DNA from 2 places in the Zhongshania arctica genome. Region 2 is predicted to be linked to the other one. Evidence: predicted binding sites of a transcription regulator. Region 2 holds the regulator's gene; the other holds the start of a gene.
What was found. Region 2 encodes sigma-54, which starts transcription at its own class of promoters, with help from an activator protein. Its sites were predicted from a motif close to TGGCACANNNNTTGCNNT; they were not measured.

Region 1: galU (UTP--glucose-1-phosphate uridylyltransferase GalU) is a predicted target of sigma-54. The motif match lies at 4,444-4,461, and genes of this name have one in related genera.

What each region holds. Positions count from the first base shown of each region.
Region 1 is NZ_JBFRYB010000002.1:19,246-28,721, reverse strand. It holds gene AB4875_RS16075 (polyprenyl synthetase family protein) at 1-301, shown strand, start outside; gene pgi (glucose-6-phosphate isomerase) at 407-2,056, shown strand; gene AB4875_RS16065 (phosphohexomutase domain-containing protein) at 2,129-3,478, opposite strand; gene galU (UTP--glucose-1-phosphate uridylyltransferase GalU) at 3,475-4,311, opposite strand; gene fabA (3-hydroxyacyl-[acyl-carrier-protein] dehydratase FabA) at 4,541-5,062, shown strand; gene fabB (beta-ketoacyl-ACP synthase I) at 5,116-6,339, shown strand; gene AB4875_RS16045 (molybdopterin molybdotransferase MoeA) at 6,397-7,596, opposite strand; gene moaB (molybdenum cofactor biosynthesis protein B) at 7,599-8,126, opposite strand; gene AB4875_RS16035 (sugar nucleotide-binding protein) at 8,123-8,896, opposite strand; gene ssb (single-stranded DNA-binding protein) at 9,194-9,476, opposite strand, start outside.
Region 2 is NZ_JBFRYB010000001.1:1,229,512-1,238,987, reverse strand. It holds gene lptC (LPS export ABC transporter periplasmic protein LptC) at 1-75, shown strand, start outside; gene lptA (lipopolysaccharide transport periplasmic protein LptA) at 62-655, shown strand; gene lptB (LPS export ABC transporter ATP-binding protein) at 658-1,383, shown strand; gene AB4875_RS05625 (RNA polymerase factor sigma-54) at 1,527-3,023, shown strand; gene hpf (ribosome hibernation-promoting factor, HPF/YfiA family) at 3,101-3,388, shown strand; gene AB4875_RS05615 (PTS sugar transporter subunit IIA) at 3,427-3,876, shown strand; gene rapZ (RNase adapter RapZ) at 3,878-4,732, shown strand; gene AB4875_RS05605 (HPr family phosphocarrier protein) at 4,747-5,016, shown strand; gene mgtE (magnesium transporter) at 5,136-6,494, shown strand; gene yjgA (ribosome biogenesis factor YjgA) at 6,533-7,042, shown strand; gene AB4875_RS05590 (carbon-nitrogen hydrolase family protein) at 7,052-7,873, opposite strand; gene AB4875_RS05585 (YhdP family protein) at 7,919-9,476, opposite strand, start outside.

The DNA of each region.
Region 1 (9,476 bases), on a different contig from region 2:
CGGCAAGAATGTGGGCGATGATCTTGCCGAAGGCAAACCAACCCTACCGCTCATTTACGTTCTGCAACATGGCAATGAATACCAGCAGCAGTTGGTGCGTAACGCCATCAGCAACAAAACCGCCGAACAACTTGACGACATCGTAGCCGCCGTTAGCACTAGCGGCGCTTTAGCCTACTGCCATAGCGCAGCGCAGCGCTATACTAAAGCCGCCTTAGCCGCACTGGCACCATTTGCAGATTCACCCTATCGCGACGCACTAGAAAAACTCACCGCAATAGCGCTTTCTAGGCGCAGTTAAGCCCCCAGCGCATTACAATCCACCCCCGAAGCCGCTACAATTTGTACGATATTACGGGGAGGGTGAGACTAGCCCTGCGTAAACAGATCTTTCAGAGGGAACACTGTGAGTAGCACGTCAGACCAAGGAGCCAAACTGGCTTACAACGCCAACATCAGATCAACGCTACAGACTCTTGCCCAGCACAGCATCAGCACCCCCTTAGCGCAGCGCTTTCAAGACGACCCCAATCGCGCCGCAAACTACAGCGCTGACCTTGGACCTCTATTTGTCGATTACTCCAAACATCATATCGACAGCGATATACTCGCAACCCTCTGCAAATTGGCTAGCGACCGAGGAATACCCGAGCAATTTACTGCCTTAAGAGCGGGCGCTCATCTCAATAATACCGAAAACCGCGCAACAAATTATCCAAGTCTGCGCCGCTGGGCGGTCACGGGCCAAAGCGATGACGAGGCTATCGACTCAATGTATGCCGGCATGGCAGATTTAGTCGCCGCCGTGCACGGCGGCAAGCTGACCGGGGCAAGTGGCAAAGCCTTTACCGATGTTGTTAATATCGGCATAGGCGGCTCCGACTTTGGCCCACGCCTAGTCTGCGACGCACTCTCGAACCAAACTGCGCCATTGTTAAAAACCCATTTCGCCGCCAATATTGACCCCAGCGTCATTACTGAAATCCTAGCAGCCGTGCCCGCAGAAACCACGCTCTTTATTGTGGCATCCAAATCCTTCGGCACCCAAGAAACCCGCAGCAACGCCAATAGCGCACGCGCATGGCTGCGCAGCGAACTAGAGCTCAATAATGTCGACTCGCACTTTGTGGCCGTCACCTCAAAACCGGAATCTGCCAAGGCCTTCGGTATTCGAGATGACTTAATTCTCAAAGTACCGGAATGGGTCGGCGGCCGGTTTTCAGTATGGTCGGCCTTTGGCGTCGCGGTTGCTTTATCTTCAGGCATGGACAGTTTCAGAGCGCTGCTAGCAGGTGGCCACGACGTCGATCAACACGTTGAACAAGCGCCGCTAGAACAAAATGTACCCGTGATCCTAGGACTATTGGATGTCTGGTACCGAAATGCATGGGGCATCAGCTCACAGGCCGTTTTACCCTACGAACATCACCTGAAATTATTGCCAATCTATCTCCAGCAGTTATTTATGGAGAGCGCAGGTAAATCTGTTAGCTGCGATGGCGAGGTACTTGAATACACTACCGGTGGCGTTATTTGGGGAACCGAGGGCACCAATGGCCAGCATTCCTTCCACCAGCTTTTACACCAAGGCAGCGACACCATTCCCTGCGATTTTATCGCCAGCCTGCAATCCCACAATCCTATTGGCGAGCAGCACCAAACCCTCGTGGCCAATTGCTTCAGCCAAAGCCTAGTGTTAATGCAAGGCCAAAGCGCCGCCGAGATTGAAGACGCACTTGTCAGTGGCGGCATGGCAACGGACGAAGCCAAGCCGTTAGCCCAACACAAAGCGATGCTGGGCAATAGACCCAGCACCACTATCCTAATGGATCAGCTGGACGCCGGCGCACTTGGCGCCCTGCTTGCCCTTTACGAGTATCGTTTATTTACCGCCAGTTTTGTGTGGGGCATAAATCCCTTTGATCAATGGGGCGTTGAGCTAGGCAAGCAAATCAGTCAAACCCTGATGGGCGCACTATCGGGCGATGACACCAGCTCACTAGACAGCTCTACAGCGCAACTGATTGCCCGCTATAAAAAAGCCCAAGCCACCTAGATACGGCTAACAACACAAAAATGTCTCGAAAAAAAAGCGCCCGAAGGCGCTTTTTTTATCGCTAATAAAAAATTACAACATAGCCAAAAGCTCAGCCGTCTTAGCTTCCATCAGCGCAAAGTCGCCATCACTTTCAACGTTCAAGCGCACTACCGGCTCAGTATTTGACATGCGCACATTAAAGCGCCAGCCCTCAAAGCTCATGCTCAAGCCATCAGTAAAATCAACGGCCGCCGCAGCGGGCTTATACTTCTCTTCAATCAATGCGATTACTGCCTTGGCATCCTCAACCTCACGGTTAATTTCACCACTGCAGGGAAATAGCGCAACGCGCTCTTCAACCAGTGACGACAAACTCGCTGACTTAATCGACATCAGCTGTGTTACCAGCAACCAGGGAATCATGCCGCTATCGCAAAAAGCGAAGTCGCGAAAATAGTGATGGGCGCTCATCTCGCCACCATACACCGCATTTTCAATGCGCATACGCTCTTTGATAAAGGCATGACCAGTTTTGCACTGCACGGCCTTGCCGCCGGCCTCTTCAACAATAGCGATGGTATTCCAGGTTAGCCGCGGGTCGTGAACGATATTCGCTCCGGGATTTTTCAGCAGAAATGCTTCGGCCAATAAACCGACAACATAATAACCCTCAATAAAATCACCTGTTTCATCAAAGAAGAAGCAGCGATCAAAATCACCATCCCAAGCCACACCTAAATCAGCGCCATGGGCTTTAATCGCATCGATGCTCGGCTGGCGATTTTCCACCAGCAAGGGGTTGGGAACGCCATTGGGGAAATTACCATCTGCTTCGTGGTGCACCCGAATAAATTCAAATGGCAGACGCTGCTCTAATAAATCGACAACCCGACCAGCGCCGCCGTTACCCGCATTAACCACGATTTTTAGCGGCTTCAGCGCAGCCACATCGACATAGCTCAGCAAATGTTCGACATAGGCCGTAGAGGTATCCAATGCCTGCAAACTACCGCGCACGCCAGATACTGCAAAATCATTTTTCTCAGCCAGCTTTTTAATATCAAACAGACCGGTATCACCACTGATCGGCTTAGACTCTTCACGCACAAATTTCATGCCGTTATAGTCTTTGGGATTATGACTAGCCGTTACCGCAATACCACCATCCATGCCGGCGTGAGAAGTCGCAAAATAGATCTCCTCGGTGCCACACAAACCGATGTCATAAACGTCCACACCAGCATCGAGCAAGCCATTTGTCAGCGCCGCTTTAATCGATTCACTGCTAAGACGAATATCGTGACCTACTACCACTTTTTTAGGCTGAATGACCTCAGCGAAAGCGCGGCCTATACGGTAGGCGATATCTTCATTTAGTTGATCCGGAATTCGACCGCGAACGTCGTAGGCCTTAAAGCATGTTATTTCACTACTGCTCACGCTGAACCCTCTGAGTAAATGTTTTCGTAAACATAGTTTGTGGCCTCGATAAAGCCAGGCACACTGCCACAGTCAAACCGCTTTCCACGGAATTTATAGGCTAAGACACAGCCATTTTTTGCCTGTGTCATCAGCGCATCGGTCAATTGCACTTCACCATTTTTACCGGGTGGGGTATCACGCAAAATATCAAAAATATCCGGTGTTAAAATATACCGCCCAATGACGGCCATATTAGTCGGCGCATCTTCTGGCTTGGGTTTTTCAACCATAGAACTCACGCGATATAAGCCATCGCCCATTTCCTCACCAGCGATCACACCGTATTTTTCTATGTCTTCCAAAGGTACTTCTTGGATGGCGACAATACTGCAGCGGAACTGATTATAGAGTTTAACCATTTGCGCCATCACGCCTTCATCGTCGTGGTTAAGACACAAATCATCGGACAAAATAACGCCAAATGCTTCGTTACCAATCAGGCATTCACCGGTTAAAATCGCATGACCCAAGCCCTTCATTTGGCGCTGGCGGGTCATCATAAATGTGCCCTTATCAAGCACATTGCGAATACAATCCAGATACCGCTCTTTACTAGTGCCGGCAATCTGACTTTCCAGCTCGTAACTGATATCGAAATGATCGGCAATGGCACGTTTACCGCGGCCGGTTACCAGAGCAATTTCTTTTAAGCCGGCATCGATCGCCTCTTCAACACCATATTGCACCAAGGGCTTATTTACGATGGGCAGCATTTCTTTGGGCATTGATTTGGTTGCTGGTAAAAAGCGAGTACCGTAACCCGCCACGGGGAAAAGACATTTTCTAATCATAATATTTCCTTTAATACATTCCGGACACCGCCCGGATCCTTGAGGCTGTAGATAGACTACCTGTCATTCTCCATACAGCCACTTCACTAAGCAAGAATCATTCTTTTACTTATAAATAATGACATAGGTATGACAGCAATGTTCACGCCAATGTTGACATTTTAATGTGCCATCTAAATCCTTCGTGCTAAGATAAGCGCAACATTTTTTAAGGTGATAATTCGACCTCATGTCTTTAATTCATCAAAACAGCTTTACCAAACAAGAACTCATCGATTGCGGGAACGGCAAGCTTTTTGGCCCCGGCAATCCGAAACTCCCAGTTGACAAGATGCTAATGGTGGATCGTATCACACATATTAGCACCGAGGGCGGCACCTACGACAAGGGTGTGCTGGTTGCCGAATTAGATATAAATCCTGATTTATGGTTTTTCGACTGCCACTTTATCGGCGATCCGGTCATGCCCGGCTGCCTCGGTCTTGATGCCATGTGGCAGTTAGTCGGCTTCTACTTAGGCTGGCGCGGCAATAGCGGTAAAGGCCGCGCGCTAGGAGCTGGAGAAGTAAAATTCACCGGCCAAATACTACCTGACGCTAAACTCGTTACCTACACTCTCAATTACAAACGCCTGATTGAGCGCAAACTGGTACTGGGTATTGCCGATGGCGAAGTCGCTGTCGATGGCAAAGTCATTTACACAGCAAAAGATCTACGCGTGGGCTTGTTCAAAGACGACGCTAGCTTCTAACTATTTAATTTAATCTAATAAATTTATCACAAGCTAATAAGACGAGGTATTCGATGAGACGTGTTGTCGTAACCGGCATGGGTATTGTTTCCAGCATCGGCAATAATCTAGCCGAAGTATTAAGCTCACTACAGGAAGGCAAATCGGGTATAGCCTTCAACGAAACCTATAAAGAAATGGGCTTTCGCAGCCAAGTTTCCGGCTCTATAAAAAACCTCAACCTAAAAGAACTCATCGACCGCAAGCAATTTCGGTTTATGGGTGATGCCGCGGCCTATTCCTTCCTTGCCATGCAAGAAGCGATAGCTGACTCAGGCTTAGAAGAAGACCAAGTAAGCAATGTGCGCACTGGCATTATCGCCGGCTCAGGCGGCGCGTCTTCAGCTAACCTGATTGACTCAGCAGATATCCTGCGCACCCGCGGCGTAAAGCGTATTGGGCCCTATCGTGTCACCCAGACCATGGGCAGCACTGTATCTGCCTGTCTTGCCACACCATTCAAAATCAAAGGTGTGAACTACTCAATATCGTCCGCCTGCGCAACGAGCGCGCACTGCATCGGCAACGCCGCAGAGCTAATCCAACTCGGCAAGCAAGACATCGTCTTTGCTGGGGGCGGCGAAGAAGAGCATTGGTCTCTGAGCTGCTTATTTGATGCAATGGGTGCGCTGTCTACAAAGTATAACGACACCCCTGAATGCGCCTCGCGCCCCTATGATGCCAACCGTGATGGCTTTGTTATTGCCGGCGGTGCGGGCATGGTGGTCCTTGAAGAACTCGAGCACGCCAAAGCACGCGGCGCAACAATATACGGCGAGCTGGTTGGCTACGGCGCCACCTCAGACGGCTATGACATGGTTGCTCCCAGCGGTGAAGGCGCTGCGCGCTGCATGCACCAAGCACTACTGGGCGTGGACACTGAAATTGACTATATCAACTCTCACGGCACGTCCACCCCCGCCGGTGACATGCAAGAACTCAAAGCCGTTAAGCAGGCCTATGAAGGCAAAAAGATCCCCGCCATCGGCTCGACTAAATCCCTAGCCGGCCACTCGCTTGGCGCAACAGGGGTTCAAGAGGCGATATTCTCATTGCTGATGATGAAGCATAACTTTATCGCGGCATCTGCCAATATCGACACGCTAGACGATGAAGCCGCAGGTGTGCCAATTGTGACAAGCAAACAAGAAAACGTCACACTCAATACCATTATGTCTAATAGCTTTGGTTTTGGCGGCACCAACGCCAGCCTAGTATTTAAGCGCTACACCGCTTAAATACGCTGAGCTTGCCGTGAACCTGCTCATGGCAAGCTCAAACAAATCTTTTATTTTCTAGCTTAAATCCCGCAAAAATATTATCTCGACGCAATCACCGCGCTGCAAAGTCTTACCTATCGGAATAACAGCCAAAGCATTACACCAAGACACCGACGTTAAAGCGCCGGAGCTTTGCTGCGGATGAATATCAACCAGCAAACCCGTCGCACTCGGTGTGACTCGCGCTCGCAAATATTCTTGGCGACTGCCCGCTTTAGGCCAGTCAAAATTGGCACACGCCGGCCATTGCGGCGCTACCGGATCAACGAGCCCCTGCATTGCCAGTAAGTAGGGCCGAACCAACAAACAGAATGTAACAAAGCCCGACACCGGATTCCCAGGCAAGCCAAAGAAAGGCACACTACCCAAGCGCCCATACGCCAGTGGCTTACCGGGCTTTATAGCTAGCTTCCAAAGCTGTAACTCGCCCAAGGCCTCGACCTGTGCCTTCACATGATCCTCTTCACCCACCGACACGCCGCCACTACTGACAACCACATCAGCACTATCACGCGCCTGTAATAATACCGCTTTTGTCACGCCCGGATCATCAGCCACAATTCCGAGATCAATCACCTCACAACCCAGGGCGCGAATCATTGCGGCGAGCATTGGACGATTAGAATTATATATCTGACCCGGCTCCAGCGAGTCACCAGGCTCGCGCAATTCATCGCCAGTCGACATCAGTGCGACCTTAATGGGCGCAGAAACTGCGACATGGGAAAGACCTAGAGAGGCCAACAGACCTAAGTCGGCAGCCTGAAGACGATGCCCCGCCCTCAACAACAACTGCCCGGATGATATATCTTGTCCGCGAGGGCGAATATGCTGCCCTTTCCTTGCAGGGATATTTACCGTTACCACACCGTCGCCTTGCTCACAGTCCTCCTGAGCCACAACCGTATCAGCGCCCGCTGGAATAAATGCACCGGTGAAAATCCGCGCAGCGGTGCCCGGGAGCAAGGGCTCACCAACCATACCTGCGGGAATACGCTGACTCACCGGCATGGCGACACCTTGCACCAAATCTTGAAAACGAAGCACGTAGCCGTCCATCGCACTATTATCAGCCGGCGGAACATTACTTTCGGCCAGCACATCCGCCGCCAACACTGCGCCCAAGCACTGTGCTAAATCTCGCGACTCGCCGCCCCTTTTTTGGGCGTCCGCCAAAAGATAGTGCAGAGTCTCATCAACAGAACGTAGGGCCACGCTTAAGCCTCCATATCTTGGCGGGTTTTTAGAACACCTACGAAGTTACATGGACGGTGCCTGCTATCTAACTGCTCACAAATAACGCCATGCCAAGCCGTTTTACACGCACCAGTGGAGCCCGGCACACAAAATATAACGGTATTATTTGCCAGACCAGCTAAGGCGCGGGACTGAATCGTAGAAGATCCAATTTCCTGTAAAGACCTAGCACGGAACACTTCGCCAAAGCCGTCAATCTGCTTGTCAAATAACACCGAAACCGCCTCTGGTGTCGAATCCCGACCGGAGAAGCCCGTGCCACCCGTCACCAATACTACTTGAACATCTTCACGGTAGATCCACGCAGACATCACCGCTCGAATTTGATAAATATCGTCTTTTACTATCTGTTTGTCAGCAAGTGAATGACCTGCACCCGTCAGCGCCTCAAGTAAAAACTTACCTGAGCTATCACTGTTTTCATCGCGGGTATCTGAAACCGTTAATACCGCAATATTCAGCGGCACAAACTCGCTATCACTACTCATTTACTCACCCCTTCACATACTGCTCGCACCATACGCGGCAGGTAGGCCCGCCAAGGCAACTGCTTTATACCAAAATGTTGCAAGACCTTACCGCAAGACAGCACCGGTACACTAGGCGTCCAAGTGACACCCGCATCGTCCACCGCAATATCGGCGACAGGCGCCACAAACTGAGAAGCAAACGCGCAAACGACCTCGGCAAACTCGTAAGCACTGGCCACACCACTGCTATTGTAATGATAAACCCCACAACAGGGCGCACCGCAACTCAACTGATCAACCATGCCCGACACAACTCGCGCTATATCAGCCACCGGTGTAGGACAACTCATTAAAGAATCATTTAGCGCTAGCACCTTACCTTCTCGCATTGTGACCAGGCAGTCGCCGAGAAAATTACCTTCTTCTTCAGCAATTAAAGGACCGGTGCGCAGTATTACCCCCTGCCCAGCAACACTCATCACCAAATCCTCAATCTCCGCAAATTGCTTTCCCGCCGAGCTTGCCGGCACAAGGTCGTCGGCCTCCAAGTAATCATGGGACTGCTCAATACCATCGAACACCCTGCCGTCACTGAGAAAGAGATAGGGAGCTTCCAACGCCCGGCACGATTGCAGCACACTTTCACGCGCAGTCAGCCTTCGGGTATGACAATCATCAGACACCCCATCAATAAGCTGGCAGCGCGCAAGAACATCCGCGTCAATCACTATCGCGTCGCGCAGCAACGCCGTATCAAAGGTATGTAAATCATCTATATCAATAACCACGAGAGACCTCTCCCGCAGGGCTAGTTGACTGCGGATGGCTTCACTCAATGGACCCGGAGGGGAAATTAAAACTACATTCACAGAAACATTCACACGTTATAAGAAAAATCGCACCAAGTGCGCCAGATACTGCATATACCTCCACAGCATCAAATAGACTGGGAGCCAACAACATTACTCAAAGCCCTCAAAGTCCGCAAGGCATTCAAGCCAGCAAGACATAAACCCCAACAAAAAAATGCCCCGACTAGCGGGGCTTTTAACTACATTCTTTACATTATGATCTACGGTGTTTTTTTAGAACGGAATATCATCATCAAAATCATCAAAGCCACCGGCTGGTGGCGCGCTTGGTGCCGGCGCCTGATTTTGCTGTGGCGCAGGCGCCGCCCGACGCGGAGCCTGAGACGGTGCTGCCTTTGCCTGCGCAGGAGCCTGAGAGGGATAGCCACCACCCTCATTATAGTTATCGCCACCGCCAGAGCCGCCGCGACCATCGAGCATCTGCATTTCTGCAGCAACAATCTCAGTGGTATAACGATCTTGTCCACCCTGATCCTGCCATTTCCGGGTGCGCAAT
Region 2 (9,476 bases):
GGCATGCAAGCAAGCCTGAAGGATGAGCGCGTTGAACTGCTAAATCAGGTAAAAGGTCGCTATGAACCCTACTAAAGCCGCACTCGGTGCCGCGCTTTTGCTCAGTGTAAGTCAATATTCACTCAGCCTTCCCGATGACCGTAAACAGGCGATCAACCTAAGCTCAGATCGCGCGGTATACGAGAAAAATCAGGGCATTTACATCGGCAACGTCAATATGAGCCAAGGCTCATTAAAAATTCGCGCCGATAAACTCACCATCGTTGAATCCGACCGCAAGGTCGAAAAAGTCATCGCCGAGGGCACACCCGCCTACTTTGAACAGCAACCCCGAGCTGACGAAGGTGTCGTTATTGCCACCGCCCAGCGCATCGAATATAGCCTGCAAGAAGAGGAAATATTGCTTCAAAGAAATGCTTCTATCACCCATCAGGGTTCGAAAATCTCGGGGGATAGAGTGGTGTATAGCGGCCGCAAACAAATGGTTATCGCCGATGGCGGCAGCAATGACAAAGAAAATCGAGTCAAAATGACATTGCAACCTCAGGCGGTGCCTGACGACGCCCAAGCCGCACAAAAAGACATCAGCCCTGCGGCCATTGTGCAAGCGCCAGAAGATGCCAATGCAACCGCTGCCCCAAAGGACGCTAACTAGCCATGCCTGTTCTACAAGCTAAGAATCTCGCCAAGGCCTATAAAGGCCGCGAAATCATAAAAGACGTATCCCTCACTATTCGCAGCGGTGAAATTGTCGGCTTACTGGGACCAAATGGGGCGGGTAAAACCACCTGTTTCTACATGATCGTTGGCATTGTGAACGCCGACCGCGGCACGATTCAACTCGATGATAGCGACCTCACCAAACTCTCTATTCAGGGGCGCGCCAAACACGGGGTGGGGTATTTACCCCAGGAAGCCTCGATCTTTCGCAAACTCAGCGTTGCTGACAACATTATGGCCATTCTTGAAACCCGCCGAGATCTCAATCGCAGCCAGCGCAAAGACAAGCTTGAAGCGCTACTACAAGAATTCCACATCACCCACATTCGTAAGTCTCAAGGAATGGCGCTGTCTGGCGGCGAGCGCAGACGGGTGGAGATTGCCCGCGCACTGGCGACCGAGCCTAGCTTTATACTGCTCGACGAACCCTTTGCAGGGGTAGACCCTATTTCGGTAAACGACATTCAAAATATCATTCGGCACCTGCAAGCTCGGGGTATTGGGGTATTGATCACCGACCACAATGTCCGCGAAACACTGGATATTTGTGACAAGGCGTATATTGTCGGCGAGGGGCGCATTGTGGCCGAAGGCAACGCCGAAGCGGTGCTCAATAGCCAGATCGTTCGTGATATTTACCTCGGCGACAAATTTACGCTGTAAGTACTGTTCTGTATAAATGAATCGGCACAGGTATTGCAGGGAAACCGTGTCGCGACTACACTGACATAGAGGCATATCACGTGCCGGTAGAACGAAATTTCGTTCGCATTACCACTTAATTCACGTTGTAGAAGTCACCGCCTATGAAACAATCGCTACAGCTAAAAGTCGGCCAAAGCCTGACAATGACACCCCAGCTGCAGCAGGCAATTCGTCTATTACAACTGTCCACTTTAGACCTTCAGCAAGAAATTCAATCAGCGCTAGATTCTAACCCACTACTGGAAATCAGTGATGACGACGGCGACATAGAAGTCAATATCGAACCGACTTCCGCCGAACCCAAAAAACCTGAAAAAGCCAGTGACAACGAGATAGAAGCGCCTCTGCCTGAAGCAGATACTGAATGGGCAGAGCGCAGCGACATTCCCGAAGACCTGCCGGTCGACAGCCAATGGGATGACGTATTCCAAACCAGCGGCAGTGGCAGTAGCTCGGGCAGCGGCGCCTCGGGCGAAGACAATGACTACAACAACGATTATCGAAATTCCAGCTCAGATTCACTTCAAGACCACCTGCGCTGGCAGCTCAATCTGAGCCGCTTATCTGATATTGACCAAATGATCGCCGCCGCGATTATCGATGCCATCGATGAAAAAGGCCGGCTGACGGTAAGCCCAGAGGAACTGGTAGAAGGTTTTAATAGCGATGCGATAGAAATTGAAGAGGTGAACGCTGTTTTACACCTCATCCAACAATTTGATCCGCCTGGCGTTGGCGGCAGAGACCTGCAGGAATGCCTTTTAATCCAGCTCAAACAGCTGCCCCAGAATACGCCTTACGCTGAAGAAGCCTGCCTAGTAGTTAGCCAGTATATGGCACAACTGGGCAACCGCGATTACAACCAAATTATGCGCCGCTGTCGTCTCAAAGAAGAGCAGTTGCGCGATATTTTAAAACTTATCCAATCACTAGACCCCACTCCTGGTAACGCGATTGGCAGCGACGACACTGAATACGTTATTCCCGATGTTTTTGTTAGCAAAAAAGAAGGTCGCTGGTTAGTAGAACTAAATCCAGACATTGCGCCCAAAATTCAAATAAATGCCCAATATGCGTCACTGGCTCGCCAAAGCAGTAATAGCAGTGATAATGACTATATTCGCGACAATCTCCAAGAGGCACGCTGGTTCATTAAAAGTCTTATTAGTCGCAATGAAACCCTAATGAAAGTAGCGACCAAGATAGTCGAATACCAACGCGGCTTTCTTGAATATGGCGAAGAGGCAATGAAGCCACTCGTATTGCACGACATTGCCGAAGCCGTCGGTATGCATGAATCCACCATCTCGCGGGTCACCACGCAAAAATACATGCACACGCCACGCGGTATTTTTGAACTAAAATTCTTTTTCTCAAGCCATGTATCTACAGATACTGGCGGCGAGTGCTCAAGCACGGCGATACGCGCCTTAATTAAAAAATTGGTGGCCGCAGAAAACCCTCGCAAACCCTTAAGCGACAGTAAAATAACAGACTTGCTTGGCGAACAGGGTATTCAAGTTGCGCGGCGTACCATTGCAAAATACAGAGAATCACTGGTTATTCCGCCCTCAAATGAGCGGAAGCGACTAGTATAATGTAGTGATCTAAGGATCACTGCTAGCAGCGACTCGCCGCGAGGCGCCAGCATTTTTAAGCGATGAAGGAGCAAATTATGCAGATTACTGTAAGTGGTCATCACGTAGACGTTACCCCCGCCCTCCGCGATTATGTAAACAATAAGCTGACAAAACTGCAGCGACACTTTGACAATATCACCAATACTGACGTCACTCTGACGGTAGAAAAACTCGTTCAAAAGGCCGAGGCGACGGTGCATGTTGCCGGCGCAGATTTATTTGCAACCTGTGAATCAGAAGACATGTACGCGGCAATTGACAGTCTAACCGACAAGCTTGATCGTCAATTAATTAAACACAAAGAGAAATCGCTGGGCCGCTAAGGCCTTCGGTTCCAAACGCAGTTAAACAAGTAACTATCATGACACTTGAATCAATACTCACTACCGGACGCACTGAATACAGTGCGTCCGTCACCAGTAAGAAACGCTTACTAGAATATATTGCCGCCGGTATTACCGCCGACAATCCCGAATTTAACGCTGACGAGTTATTCAATGAATTGCTCGCCCGCGAACGTTTAGGCAGCACTGGAATTGGCCATGGCGTGGCCATTCCGCACTGCCGCAGCAGTCGCTGTACCAGCATCACAGGTATGCTGCTCAAGCTAGAACAGCCTATTGATTTTGAAGCCGTGGACGACGCGCCCGTTGATCTTATATTTGCGCTTATCGTCCCTGCGGAAGCCCACGACGAGCACTTAAAGGTTCTTGGCGCACTAGCCACAGCATTTAATGATCCCGATTTCCGCAATAGCTTACGCAGCGCGGAAGACAGCGACACCCTTTTCAAACGCGCGATAGCAAGCTGATATGGAACTCATCATTCTTAGTGGACGCTCGGGATCGGGAAAAAGTACGGCCCTTCACCAACTAGAGGATGAGGGCTTCTACGCCATCGACAACTTGCCGGTATCACTATTACCGGAGCTGGTTAGAGAGCTGTCGCAAAGCCCTCTAAAAGTTCATCAGCAGGTTGCGGTTTGTATTGACGCCCGCAACTCCCCGGGTGAACTCGCACGCTTTAAATCACTCTGCGACGAGGTTAAAAAACATGCCCGCCTGCGTATCGTATTTTTAGACGCTGGCGACGACAAGCTGATTAAGCGTTTCAGTGAAACACGGCGGCGGCACCCACTAACCACAGACTCCTTACCGCTGGCGGACGCGATCAAGCTCGAAACCGCGCTGCTTGAACCCATCGTAGTCGAAGCATCACTGGCTATCGACAGCAGCGACATGACCGTCCATGAGCTGCGGGCAGCTATCCGTGATCGCATCTTGGGCGTAGATGCAAGCAAACTGGCGATACAGCTGAAGTCCTTCGGGTTTAAACGCGGCCTACCGATTGATGCCGACCTTGTTTATGACCTCCGCATGCTCCCCAACCCCCACTGGCGAGAAGAGTTGCGCGCCTTCACTGGGCAAGATGCCGAAGTCCAAAATTATCTCAGCAGTCAAGAAGATGTCCGTCTGATGCACGACCACATCCTCCAATATTTACAACACTGGCTGCCGAAGATTGAGGCCAGTAACCGTAGCTACTTCACTGTTGCCATTGGCTGTACCGGCGGTCAACACCGCTCAGTATATATGGTTGAAACCCTTGCCAAGGCTCTACGCACTGCCTATCCAGACCTGCAAGTTCGCCATCGCGAACTCCAGTAATCAGAGTAACCACGATGGTCGAATCTAATATAATAATCATCAATAAACTCGGCCTGCACGCCCGTGCAGCTGCAAAATTAGTAGCCACAGCTGGCGCTTTTGGCTCCAGTATTCAAATCGGTGTCAGAGACAAGTCTGTCGACGGCAAGAGCATTATGGCCGTCATGATGTTGGCCGCAAACAAGGGTACCGAGATTACCGTGCGATGTGATGGCGAAGATGAACAGGCAGCCCTATCTGCGGTACTCGATATTATTTCTCAACGTTTCGGCGAGGCAGAATAATACGTCTTATATGACTTATTTGTGCTGCTAGCTCGGTGCTGCCGATTGTTGCAGGCATCACTTTAAAGGATAATCGCTTCAGACTTTCTTCCACTTAACGGCTCAGGCTAGGGATAGGTATGGCCCAGACTGCTGACAAGCTTCAAACCGAGAGCCAGCTAAAAACCCTGAACGACGCCTTGGGGTCTGGCGGCTTCCTGCAAATTCGCCGCATGTTAAACGGTTTGCCCTCCGCCGATGCAGCCCATTTAATAGAATCAACGCCGCACAAAATTCGTAGTGTGTTGTGGCAGCTCATCGATATTGAGAATGAAGGCGACATTCTCCAGCATCTTAACGATGAAGTTCAGAGCCAGTTCCTGCGCCAAATGGACGCGGAAGAAGTCGCGACTATTACCGAAGGGCTCGAAGCGGATGATATCGCTGATATCCTCCAGCAATTACCCGACCGAGTAATTCGCGAAGTCCTCGACTCCATGGATCACCAAGATCGGATTCGAGTCGAGCATGTGATGTCCTACGACGAGGACACTGCCGGTGGTTTGATGAACACCGACACTATCACCGTCCGGCCAAATATCACTCTTGATGTTGCGCTCCGCTATCTGCGCCGCCACGAACAGCTGCCAGAAATGACCGACAGTCTGCTTGTCGTTAACCGCAACGATCAGTACATCGGGGTATTGTCGCTGCGTAAGCTTTTGGTATCTGACCCCAGTGTCACGGTTCGCGAGATCATGGATACCGAGGTGGAACCCATTCCAGCAAGGATGTCATCGCGCGAAGTTGCCACACTCTTCGCACGACACGACTGGGTATCCGCACCCGTCGTCGATGAAAATAGCTTATTACTTGGCCGTATCACCATCGATGACGTGGTCGATGTTATCCGAGAAGAGTCTGATCACTCATTAATGAGCATGGCCGGTTTGGACGAAGACGAAGACACTTTCGCCGCTGTTCTAACCACTGCACCGCGACGCGCTGTATGGCTTGGTATTAATTTACTGACCGCATTTATCGCCTCGGCGGTGATTAATTTATTTGAAGGCACCATCGAAAAAGTCGTTGCCCTGGCGGTTTTGATGCCGATAGTGGCTAGTATGGGTGGTGTCGCCGGCACCCAGACCCTAACGGTAGTTATTCGCGGTATGGCCCTGGGTCACATTAGCCCAGATAACCGCCGCTGGTTAATAAATCGAGAGATGGCGGTCGGCGCTATTAACGGCGTGGTTTGGGCTATTGTTGTGGCTGCGGCCACTACCCTGTGGTTCGACGACCCCTTGATGGGCGGCATTATCGGTGCAGCAATCATTATCAATTTAATTACCGCCGCACTAGCTGGCGCGGTATTACCACTGGCCATGAAATCACTGAATATTGATCCCGCCTTGGCGGGCGGCGTGGTACTGACCACCGTCACTGACGTGATTGGGTTTTTATCATTTCTCGGTCTTGCCAGTTATTTTTATGGTTAAACCAAAAAACACTATTAGATAACTAAACGGATCGCACTGTGACCGAATCAGAATTAGAACGCCCAAGTAAAACCGCCGTTAAAAAGGAAATGCAGGCACTGCAAAACCTAGGCGAGCAACTGGTAAAACTTAGTAACAATGAGCTGGCAAAAATTCCAGTTCACGACGAGCATCTCTCAGAGGCGATCGCCACCGCGAGACGCCTAACCAGTCGTGAAGGGCTGCGCCGCCAGTTACAATACATTGGCAAGCTAATGCGCGGCATTGATCTGTCAGAGATTGAGGCTGGTTTAGCTAGGCGCGACGAAGGTCAGCGCGAACTCGCCAGAGCGTTTCACAATCTTGAGGCCTTACGGGATGAGATTGCAGACGGCGGCTTGCCGGCAATTGATGGAGTAGTTGAACAATTTCCCGACGCCGATCGTCAACGCCTGAGAACGCTGGTCTTACAAATCGCCAAAGACGCGAAAGCGAACAAGCCCCCCGCCGCTAAACGCAAACTATTTCAGTATTTAAAAGAACTACAGGAACACCAAGCCAAAGATTGACACTGCTATCTATACGCGGCGGTGCTGAGCAACGGGCATCCGTCGCCTCAGCGCCGTCTGCTCTGTCTGATCGTAGCTTGCAATAACACAAGCCTCACCCAGCCCAGCTTCTGCTAATACTCGACCCCAGCTGTCGACAATAACTGAGCCGCCCGATGTTTGGCGCTTGCTATCATGGATTCCCCCTTGGTTTGCCGCCACCACCAGACATTGATTTTCTATCGCCCGCGCGCGCAACAACGGTAGCCAATGGGCCCAGCCGGTATTGCGTGTAAATGCAGAGGGTAAAACAATAATATCCATGCTCAAGTCGAGCATACCGCGAAACATTTCAGGGAAGCGCAAATCATAACAAACGGCGAGGCCAATACGTCCCAGCGCAGACTCCACGACCACCAGCTGATCGCCAGGCGCATAGCTATCGGATTCCCGATAACTACCCTGAGCGTCGCCTACATCGGCATCAAATAAATGAATTTTTCGGTAGCGCCCAAGGCATGCGCCATCTGCACCGTAGACAAATGACGTTGCATACACCCGACCATCTTCCGCGGGAAGCGGAATAGTGCCTCCCACCAGGGTAATGCCATATTTCACCGACAAGCCAGCAAGAAAGCTTTGTAAAGCGCCAGTTTTCGCTTCCTCAGCCGCCAGTTCAAAAATCTTCTTACTTCCAAATAGAGCAAAATTTTCTGGCAGTACCGCTAATGTTGCCCCGCTGGCAGCGGACTCTGCAACGAGCGATTCAGCTCGCAGCAAATTCTCACTCAAGTGGATTGTTGACACCATTTGCAGAGCCGCAACTTTGCTTGTGGAACGCGAATCAGACATAGCCTTCTCCAGTGCTCACAGCGGTAATCGGCAGTGAGCACACCTTCACTCAAGCGACTCACTGATAAGGTCTTCGGCCTGCTGAACACCGCCATTGTCGACATCAAAGATATTTCTAAACGTTAATTCAGGCTGCTGAATAGTCCCCGAAATATCATAAACTGCACTTGAAAAGCTATCGACCTGCTCCTCAAAAACCTTGGTTACCACATAGGCGCCCGCCGCTGCGGGCAAGCCACCCACCAGTGCAACGACCCACGGTAGATTACTTCCTACAGGCAGTGTTGCCACCAAGCGAAGTGCGGGCACATCGGTATTCAAATCAATAATACCCGTCATCTGAAACCGGCTAGACGGTCCTTTTATATCTAAGGGCTGCTGCAGACGCACAATACCATCGTAAAGATTTAAATCGCCACGCATCGAATCAAAGTAAATACCCTTGCGAAATACATCGCGAAAATCAAACTTCAGCCGCCGCACGACGTTAGCCATATTAAAGATACTGAACAACCGCAATGCGCCACTGGCAGCATCAGAGGTCTTTAAAAAACGGCCGTCTTCAAAGCTAAAACTAAAACTGCCATCGCTACGCAGAATATCCCACTGCGCCGGAGAACCCGGCCAAAGCATATCCACATCGAAATCACCGCGCTTTGTTTCCATCACCTTAGAGTAGCCGAACTCCGTCAAAACCGCCCCTAGGTCTTGCACGCCAAACTTACCACGCAGCTGCGATGACTGAGTGCCCGCAGCATCTTGCAACCAGTGCAAACTACTAGTATCGGCCTCCCGCGCCAGTGAAATGCCGCGAAGCTGCCCGCGCAGATCAATAAAATGCGCACCGTATTCATCGGTGCGCAAATCAAAGCCAACACTGCCCCACGCCTCACCGCCGACCGAAAGATTGGCAATATCAACGTCGACATTCATTAAACTCCGGGGATTCAAATCCGTCACCGCCGCTGCTGGGCTGTCGTCAAAGGCTGGCAGCGCCAATTTATCTAGGACCACTGACGCAAGGATTGATGAATTATTTTGCGGAAAAATAAATTCACCCACAAGCTCCTGACTGTCTACCCGCAACTGCCAACGTTCAACATTTTCGGTGAGTGTCAGCCGAACATTTTTTAAAAGATGATCAAAAATATCGACATCATCAATATGGAGGTCGTTAACTGCCAAGACCATTCCGGCGCTGTCGCTAACCGGCACGGTCGCCATATATTGATTGGCAATCCGCTGCCACTGCCCGAAGGTGGCAAAATCCACACGACCGCTAACATTAAATTGTCCCAGTGACGGACGCGACACCGGCGCATCGACATCACCACTGCCCAATGTCAAATTAACACCGAATACAGTGCCCGCATTCAAGCCCAAGTCCATATTAAATTGATCTTGCAGTGCCAAGCTCATGATACTGTCATCATTGAGGGGCAGTGAAATATGCAATTGTTGCTTTGACTCTGCGGGCTTATAAAAAGGTTGCGGCAGGGATATCTCTACCCCTTGCAGATCAGAGGTCACCGTCAGGCCCGGCGTTTCTCCCCCCGCTTGAATGTGTATGCCGATATCACTACTACCCCTAAAAAACTGCAAC